2 regions of the Variovorax arabinosiphilus genome follow, and region 2 is predicted to be linked to the other one. Evidence: riboswitches for the same ligand, from Rfam matches in the RefSeq annotation. Region 2 holds a riboswitch; the other holds the start of a gene.
The links. Region 2 has a riboswitch for cobalamin ahead of QTH86_RS05345 (TonB-dependent receptor domain-containing protein). Riboswitches for the same ligand answer to the same signal wherever they lie in the genome.

Region 1 (4,382 bases), on a different contig from region 2:
CCGCGGCCTCCTGTGGGAAGCGCGTGTATTCCTCGACGCCGACGATGCGGTCGACCAGGCCGAGCGCGGCGACCAATTCGGTGTTCGACGCGAAGATGGTCACCAGCCGCTGCGGCGGCGCGGGCAGCACCACGGTGCGGCCCAGTGCGTCGCGCACTTCGATGGGCGCGGCGTGCGCCAGCGCCGCCACGCACACACCGAAGGCCAGCGCGATTCGCTTCATCGTCAGAACGTGACCTGCATGCCGACCTGCAACTCGCGGCCAGGCATGGAGGTGCCGCATCCGCCGTTCTGGAAGCGCGCGTCGGCGATGCACGGCTTCTGGTCCAGCGCGATGAAGATCGGGCTGCGGTTGAGGTCGAAGAGGTTGTTGATGCCCGCGAACACCTTCACGTTCGGCGCGATGCGCCAGTCGCCGCGCAGGTTCCAGGTGGTGAAGGCGCCCTTGCGGTGGATGAAGGTGCTGCGCGGTTCGCCCTGCGGGATCAGCAGCACCTCTTCGGTGTCGTACCACATCGGTCCGCGCAGCAGGGCACCGATCTGCAGGCTCCAGTCGTTCGCCAGCTTGCCGGTGCCGCGGCCGTAGCGCAGGCCCACCGAGGCTTCGTACTTGTACATGCGCTGCACGCGGTCGGTGTCGAGCGCGGTCGCGCCCTTGTCGCGCATGGTGAAGTTGTAATAGCCGTTGCCGTAGGCGTGCAGGCTGTGGGCCCCGGCGCCGAAGTCGAGCGCCTTGGCCAGGTCCACGTCGACATTCGTCTCGAGCCCGCGCACCACGATGTCGGCCGCGTTGTTGGCGTAGTCCGACGTGTTGGTCGTCGGCCCGCGCGACACCGTGACGATGCGGTCGGCGATGGTGTTCTGGAACAGCGCCATGTCCACGGTCCACACCGGCATCTGCAGCGTGCTGCCGAACTCGATCTGCCGGTTGCTCTCGGGCTTCAGGCTGGGGTTGCCGAAAGTGCGGCCGCCGCCGACCGCGGTGAAGTCGGCACCGAGCTCGGTCGACGTGGGCGCGCGGAAGCCGGTGGAGATGCCGGTGCGCAGGTTGAGCACGTCGAGCGCGCGCCAGGTCGCGCCGGTCGACCAGGTGGTCTCGCTGTAGTCCTGGCTGCCGCTGCGCTGCAGGGGCAGGTTGGGTGTCGGGTCGAAGCGGGTCGTGCCCCAGGTGCGGCGGGCGCCACCGCGCACCGTGAGCTTGTCGCTGAAGAACTTCTGCGCGTCCTCGAAGTACAGTGCGTTGACGTGCTCGGTCTGGTTGTTGTCGTAGGGCGCGACCTGGCCGGTCGGGCCGCCGGGCAGCGCCACGCGAAAGCGCTCGGAGCGCAATCGGCTGCGTTCCCAGTCGTAGCCCAGCAGCAGGTCGTTGCCCTCGCCCAGCTGGAAGCGCGGCTGCAGGCGCGTGCCGATGATGTCGAGCTGGCGGTCGTTGTGGTCGCGTGACGTGCCCGGCGTGGCCGCCGTGCCCGTGCGCACCACCGGCGACGCCCACTTGAATTCGTCCTCGTCCTTCACCGAATAGAACTGCGCCATCCAGCCCATGCGGTCGTCCCTCGTGCGGCCTTCGTAGGTCGCGTCGAAAGACGCGTTGGTGCGATCGTCCTGGCTGATCGTGTTGGCGCCCGATCCGCGGAAGCCCGCGTTGTAGATGCCGTCGGTGCGCAGCTTGAATTCGAGCCGGTTGAGCTCGTCGATCTGCAGGCCGACGCTGCCGGCGAAGCCGCGGCGCTCCCACGACGTGTTCTCCATCGTGCTGCCGCCCTTGCCCGAGCGGTAGTCGTCGCGCTTGCCGCCCGACACGCCGAAGTACCAGTCGATCTTGTCGTTGCCGCCGCTGCTCTGCGCATAGCCGTTCACCAGGCCCCAGGAGCCGCCCGTGATGCCGACCTCGCTGGGCGGTGCGTTCTCGCCGCTCTTCATGATGATGTTGATCACGCCGCCCATGTTCTGGCTGCCGTAGATCACCGACGCCGGGCCGCGCACGATCTCGATGCGTTCGATCTCGCGGGTGCCGAGCTTCGAGATGTTGGCCGTGCCGGCGCGCCGGCCGTTGACCAGCACCAGCACCTGGCCCTTGTAGTCGCGGCCCTGGCCGTCGCTGGTGGCGCCGCGGATGTTGATGGAGGTCTGTGCAGCGGTCCATTCGCTGAAGAAGCCGACGGCGTTCTCGGCCAGCAGGTCGGTGACCGACTTGGCGGTCGAACGCTCGATGGCTGCGCGGTCGATGACCTGCGTGGTGGCCGCGATGCGGCTGCGCGCTTCGGGCCGCGCAGTGGCGGTGACGAAGATCTCGGCCATCGCATCGGCCTCTTGCGCCATGCCGTCGCCGGCAGCCAGCGACAACAAGGCCAGGAGGCCCAGGCGGGCGGGAACGGGGGACAACGTGCGCATGCGTGCTCCAAAGCGTCCCGCGACCCCGCGGGACCCATTGCAATTCGCCGCAGGGCACGCCGCAGGCAGGCGCAGTGCATGCACACCCACCGGCCCGGAACGACGCACGCCCGCAGCGTCCGAAGCGGTTGCGAAGGCCGGTATCCGGGCTCGCGGAGCGTCTGCGTGCATGGCGCGCACCCAGACCGGACTCCTCGCCTTCCCACGTCGAAAGACGCAGTGGCTGGCCTGCCGAAGCAGCCCGTGAGGAGGTCCCAATCCGCTGACCGTTGCGGGGGCAGCGCAGGCCTGGCGCGTGTTGCGACGCGCGTCACCTGCTTCCCGTTTAACCCCGACGCATCACGCAGTCGGGGCACCTTCGAACCGTGGGCGAGCCGGCCTGATGCCGACTCGAACCCGCGCGGATTATAGGAACGCGGCCTGGCGGCCGGAGCGGCGGCGTTGCGCCAGCCGGTTCAGTTCAGCGCCAACCGGGATGGATGCCCGGGGCTTGGCCGGATCGATGCTTCAGCGCTGCGTCGCACCGGGTCGCCGGCGTCGATACAGGGTCCTCGCTTGCCATGCATAGCCCACGACGAACACGACCAGCCATGCCAGCAACGCCCCCCGCACCAGCGGCGAATCCGGACCGCTGGCCAGTGGCCGGGACGGTGGCAGACGGCTCAGCGTCTCGTTGATGCCGGGCACGAGCAACAGGAAGAAGCTGAAGGACCAACCCAGCGTCGCGAGGTAGGTGCGGGCGCTGCCGAGGAATTGCAGCTTCGGCACCGACCATGCGCCGACCATGGCCAGCAACGCCAGGATGCCCAGCGCATGCCCTGCATTGAACTTGCCGGTGCTCGACAGGCCGAACGCCGTCAGCACCGACAGCACCATGCCAACCAGGTAGACGCGGCCGGACCGGGCACTCGGCTCGATGGTGCCGAAGCGGGCCAGGCTGTAGAGACCTGCGCCGAGCGGCAGGAGACTGATCACCGTATGGGCGATGCCGAGGGAGGAAAGCGGGTGAGGCATGGGAAGCGGTCTCTCGTCGTGGGGATGGCGAGACTGTAGGAATTCCGGCAGCGGCCGGGGGTGACAGGTGAATGACAAAATCGTCATCGGCCCGTGCGTTTCCGGGGCGGAGAATCCATCGGCATGAAGATCCTGATCATCGAGGACGACCCCGGGACCGGCGACTACCTGAAGAAGGGCCTGCGCGAAAGCGGCTACACCGTCGACCTGTCGCGCACGGGCACCGACGGCCTGGCGATGGCGTTGACCAACGCCTACGACCTGGTCGTTCTCGACGTCAACCTGCCCGGCATCGACGGCTGGAAGATCATGTCGGCGCTGCGCGAGAAGGACGATCTGCGCGTGCTGTTCCTGACCGCGCGCGACCAGCTGAGCGACCGCATCCGCGGGCTCGAACTCGGCGCGGACGACTACCTCGTCAAGCCCTTCTCCTTCACCGAGCTGGTGCTGCGGATCCGCACCCTGCTGCGCCGCGGGCCCGTGCGCGACGCCGATGCCTACGAGATCGGCGACCTCAAGCTCGATGTGCTCCGACGCAAGGTCACGCGCCAGGGCGAGGAGATCTCGCTGACGAACAAGGAGTTCCTGCTGCTGCACCTGCTGGTCAAGCGGCAGGGGGAGGCCCTGTCGCGCACCTTGATCGCCTCGGAGGTCTGGAACATGAACTTCGACAGTGACACCAACGTCGTCGACGTCGCCGTCAAGCGTCTGCGCGCCAAGGTGGATCGCCCGTTCGCGACGCCTTTGATTCACACCGTGCGCAACGTCGGCTACGCCTTCGGAGACCCGGCGGGCGACACGGTCGGGAGCGATCGTTGACCGCTGCGTGGCGCCCGCGTTCACTCGCGGTCCGCGTGACCTTGCTGTGCGGGCTGATCGCCGTGGCGATCACCGGCATGCTGGGGGCCAACTACTTCTTCGCCGTACGCACCGCCGTCCTGACCCATGCCGACGAACAGCTGATCGCGCGCACCGAG
Region 2 (4,382 bases):
TTACAGCGGCGACCACTTCAGCCCGAGGTAGGCGGTGCGACCGCCGGTGGCGTAGATGCGGGCCAGCGCGTAGTCCTTGTCGCCCGCGTTGTCCAGCCGCGCGATCAGCGTCAGCGACGGCGTGAGCTTGGTGCTCGCCACCAGATTGAGCAGCGTGTAGCCGCCGAGCCGGCGGGTGTTGGCAGCATCGTCGTAGCGCATGCTCGAAGTCTGCACCTCGGCGCCCAGCGTCCAGCCGGCCACCGCCCAGTCGGCGCCCAACACGCCATGTCGGCGTGCGCGGCGTGCCAACTGCTTGTCGGTCGTGAGGTCGCGCGGGTCTTGGAAGTCGGCGGAGGCGCGCAGCGTCACGTCGCCGATGCGGTGACCCGCACTCAACGTGAGGCCCTGGTACTCGGCACGCGCCGTGTTGGCGTAGCACCCACCGAAGGTTGACCCCACGGCGGCGGAGCACGCGAACGAACTGCCATCAAAGGAGATCAGGTTGCTCACGCGGTTGCGGTACACGACCACGCCCGCGTTGCTCGCACCTTCGCTCCAGCGCAGGCCCAGTTCGACGTTGCGGCCTTCTTCAGGCTTCAGGCTCGCGACACCGTATTGACTGAAGCGCTGGTACAGCGTCGGCGCGCGGAAGGCGGTACCGGCCGAAGCCGTCGCGCGCCACTGCGGCGTGATCGCGAAGCCGTAGGCGGCGCTGCCGGTGGTTTTGCCGCCGAATTCGCTGTCGTCGTCGTGCCGCGCCTGCAGCTGCAGCGAATGGGGGCCCTGCACGAAGCCGTAGCCGAGCGACAGCGCGCTCTGCGAACGGTCGCGCGCGAGCACAGACGGCGCATTCTTCAAATCGTCTTCCCGGCGCTCCAGCGTGGCCGACAGGCGGTGCGCCCCGAACTTGAAATCGTTCTGGAACAGATAGCCGCGGGTCTCGGTCTCAGTCCGGTAGAACGAGGGATCGGTCTGGTAAGTGGTCTTGCCGTCGGTCAGCTGCAGGCGGGTGCTGTAGATCTCGTTCCACTTGGCCGCCCAGGCCAGGCCGGCGGTGCGCAGGGTGTTGGTGCCGGTGTCGTCGGCGAACACGGCGGGCGGCCGTGCACCCGTGCGCGACGCGTCGTACTGCGCCTCGGTGTCGCTGTAGAGGAAGGTGCCTTCGAGCCGGTGCGCCGGGTTGATCTGGAAACCCAGTCGCGCATTGGCCGCCGTGTTGCGGTAGCCGTCACGGTCGGGGCTGGTCCAGCCGTCGGCGCTGTACTGCGCGGTGCGCACCGGGTTGCGCTTGTCGAGCGGCTGGATGTTGAAGCCGTCGCTCTCCTCGTGGGACACGCCCAGCGAGTAGTCGAAGGCACCGCCCTCGCCGGCCGAGCCGCTCAGGCCGGCCTCGGTCTTGCGCAGGTTGTGGCTGCCGATGCCCACGCCGACGAAAGGCCTCGCGGGGCCTTCGCCGCGCTTGGTGAAGAGCTGGATCACACCGCCGATGGCGTCCGAGCCGTACACCGCCGCGGCCGGGCCGCGCAGCACTTCGATGCGATCGATCTGCCCGAGCGGGATGCCTTCCCAGGCGGCGCCGCCGGTCGATTGCGAATCGATGCGCACGCCGTCGATGTAGACCGCGGTGAAGCGCGACTCGGCGCCGCGGATGAACACGCTGGTCGCATTGCCGATGCCGCCGCTGCGGCCGATCTCGATGCCCGGCAGGCGCGCGAGCACATCGGCCACGCCCGTGGCGCCGCTGCGCTCAATCGTGTCGCGGTCGACGATGGACACGTCGGCCACCAGGTCCGACAGCGGCTGCTCGACGCGCGTGGCGGTGACCACGGTCTCGCGCAAGGCGGGCGCAGTGGGCGATGTTTGCGCCAGCGTGGCGATCGGAAAGGCCGCGGCAACGGCCCAGGGCAGCGTGGCGAGGCCGAAGCGCGCGCGCGAACGCACAGGCAGGAAGGCGCCCGCGGAAGAAAAGCGATGAATCATGGGAACGAACTCGAAAACAAAACCCTGTCCGGCTTCCCCGCCGGACGTGTGGGCGTCACGACCGCATGCCCGCCAGGGGCGCACGCACGGTCTCCTCGTTGGCCGGTATCCGGGCTGACAGAGCGACCTTCATCGCCTTCCCAGGCACCTGTTTCAGGGCGCCCAGTGGCTGATGATGAAAGCGGAAGCGGTGAGGGTTCCGTCTGTTTGACCGTTGCGGGGGCAGCGCAGGCTGACCGCGGCCCGAAGGGCTCTGGTTCCTGCTTCCCGTTGAACTGCACCGCGTGAACCGCGGGGCGAGCACCAACGCCGCGGATTCTAAGGGCCGCCGTGCCATAGGTCAGGCCTATGTCCGAATCGACATTTCGCATTTCTGTTCAAGGCGGGTCCTTTCGAGAATGACGCAACGACGACGTTCGGTCGTCGATTCTCAAAGGACCTCATGTCGGACTACGACACCTCAGACGCGTGGAAGACGCCCGCCAGCCGCTACCTGGCCGCCCATCCGAACCGGTACCTGGTCTCCAAGAAGCCTGTCTCCCAATACGTGCCCATGAGCGATGGCTGCAAGCTGGCCGTGGACGTGTATCTGCCCCATGACGCGTCGGGCCAGGTCGCCGAGGGCCCCTGGCCGACGATCGTGGTCTTCACGCCCTACTACCGCCGCTTCGTGACCCAGGACGCCACCCTCGAATGCAGTCCGAACTGCGGCCGCTATCGGGACGCCTTCGTGCCGCAGGGCTACGCCGTCGTCGTGGTCGATGTTCGGGGCACCGGCGCGAGCTTCGGCATTCGCGATGCACTGCGTTCGCCGACGGAACGGCGGGACTACGGCGAGACGGCCGAGTGGATCGTCAACCAGCCATGGAGCAACGGCGTCATCGGCTCCACCGGCATCTCCTACCTGGGCGCTGCGGCGGTCTTTCTGGCGAGCACCGGGCACCCTGCGGTCAAGGCCATCGCACCGCTGTTCGCCGTCACCGACATCTACACCGACCAGATGTACGTCGGGGGCGTGCTCTCGACCATCTGGACCGGCCGCTACGACGAGCTCATGGTGGCCATGGACCACGACGACCGGGCTGCACTGTCGAAGTTCGCCTACTACGGCAACCCGTTGTACGCGGGGCCGAAGCCGGTCGATGAAGACACCGACGGCCAGCTTCTCGCGGCGGCGCTGAAGGCGCACAGGAACAACTGCCGGCTCAACGACATGGCCCGCGAGCTGCCCTATCAGCATGACGCGGTCTCGTACGACCCGTCGCTGACGCTGGACGTCTGCAGCCCGGGCTTCTACGGCCGCGAGATCCCGGCCGACGTCGCCATCTACTCCATCTCCGGTTGGTACGACGGCATGGGCTACAGCAACTCCGCCATCACGCGCTTTCTCACCCTGCCGGATCACCAGCACCGGCTCCTGCTCGGCCCGTGGGACCATGGGGCGCGGACGAACATGTCTCCCTGGCGGGATCACGTGGGTTCGGACTTTCCGATGCTGGCCGAGCTGCTGCGCTTCTTCGACCATCACCTGCGCGGAATGCCCACCGGGCTGGACGAGGAAGCGAAGGTTCATTACTTCACCATCCACGACGAGAAGTGGCAGGCCACGGACACCTGGCCGCCGGCGGCGCGGAAGACCTGCTTCTACCCCGGCGCGGACAACACCCTGAGCCGACGCCCCTCGACGGACCAGGGCCGTGACACGTACCAGGTCGACTTCTCGGCCTCCTCGGGCGACCAGACCCGGCTGGAGCGCCTCGGGGCCGTGGCCATCGAGAACTACTACCCCGACTGGTCCGAACGGCAAGGCCAGTTCCTGAACTACACGACGGCGCCCCTGACTGCGAGCACCGAGTTGACCGGCCACGTCACCGCCAGCATCGTCCTCACGGCCAGCCAGCCCGACGCCGCGGTGTATGTGTACGTCAGCGAAGTGCTCGCCGACGGCAGCTGCCGCTATGTCACCGAAGGCGTCCTGCGCGCGCTGCATCGCGAAGGGTTCTCCGACTCGCCGGACTACGTGGCGACATGGCCGGTCAACACCTTCGACCGCGCGTCCGCCAAGCCCCTCGTGCCTGGCGAGCCGGCCCGGCTCACCTTCGCGCTGATGCCGGTCTCCTGGACGTTCGCGGCAGGCAGCCGCATCCGCATCTCCATCTCCGGCAGCGACGAAGGCCATGGGCCCCAGGTCCCCCACGGTCGCCCTCCACGGCTGGAGGTGCTGCGCGGCCCGGACGCCACCTGCTTCGAATTGCCTCTGCGCACCCTGTCCAACTGACCTGCGCACAGCGCCATCCTTCCAACCCTCGTGGATCCCTTCATGAACAAGCTCTCTCGTCGCTCCTTCATTCCCACCCTGGCGGCCATGGGTGCATCGGTGGCGCTCCCCGGCGTGGCCCATGCCCAGCCCGGCGCCTGGC

Region 1: linked by a shared signal. The riboswitch ahead of QTH86_RS19275 (TonB-dependent receptor) and the one ahead of QTH86_RS05345 (TonB-dependent receptor domain-containing protein) in region 2 are both predicted to bind cobalamin.

What each region holds. Positions count from the first base shown of each region.
Region 1 is NZ_JASZYB010000003.1:161,019-165,400, reverse strand. It holds gene QTH86_RS19280 (ABC transporter substrate-binding protein) at 1-223, opposite strand, end outside; gene QTH86_RS19275 (TonB-dependent receptor) at 226-2,391, opposite strand; cobalamin riboswitch at 2,510-2,765, opposite strand; gene QTH86_RS19270 (hypothetical protein) at 2,899-3,405, opposite strand; gene QTH86_RS19265 (heavy metal response regulator transcription factor) at 3,529-4,224, shown strand; gene QTH86_RS19260 (heavy metal sensor histidine kinase) at 4,221-4,382, shown strand, end outside.
Region 2 is NZ_JASZYB010000001.1:1,104,529-1,108,910, forward strand. It holds gene QTH86_RS05345 (TonB-dependent receptor domain-containing protein) at 1-1,962, opposite strand; cobalamin riboswitch at 2,046-2,285, opposite strand; gene QTH86_RS05350 (CocE/NonD family hydrolase) at 2,405-4,240, shown strand; gene QTH86_RS05355 (Bug family tripartite tricarboxylate transporter substrate binding protein) at 4,283-4,382, shown strand, end outside.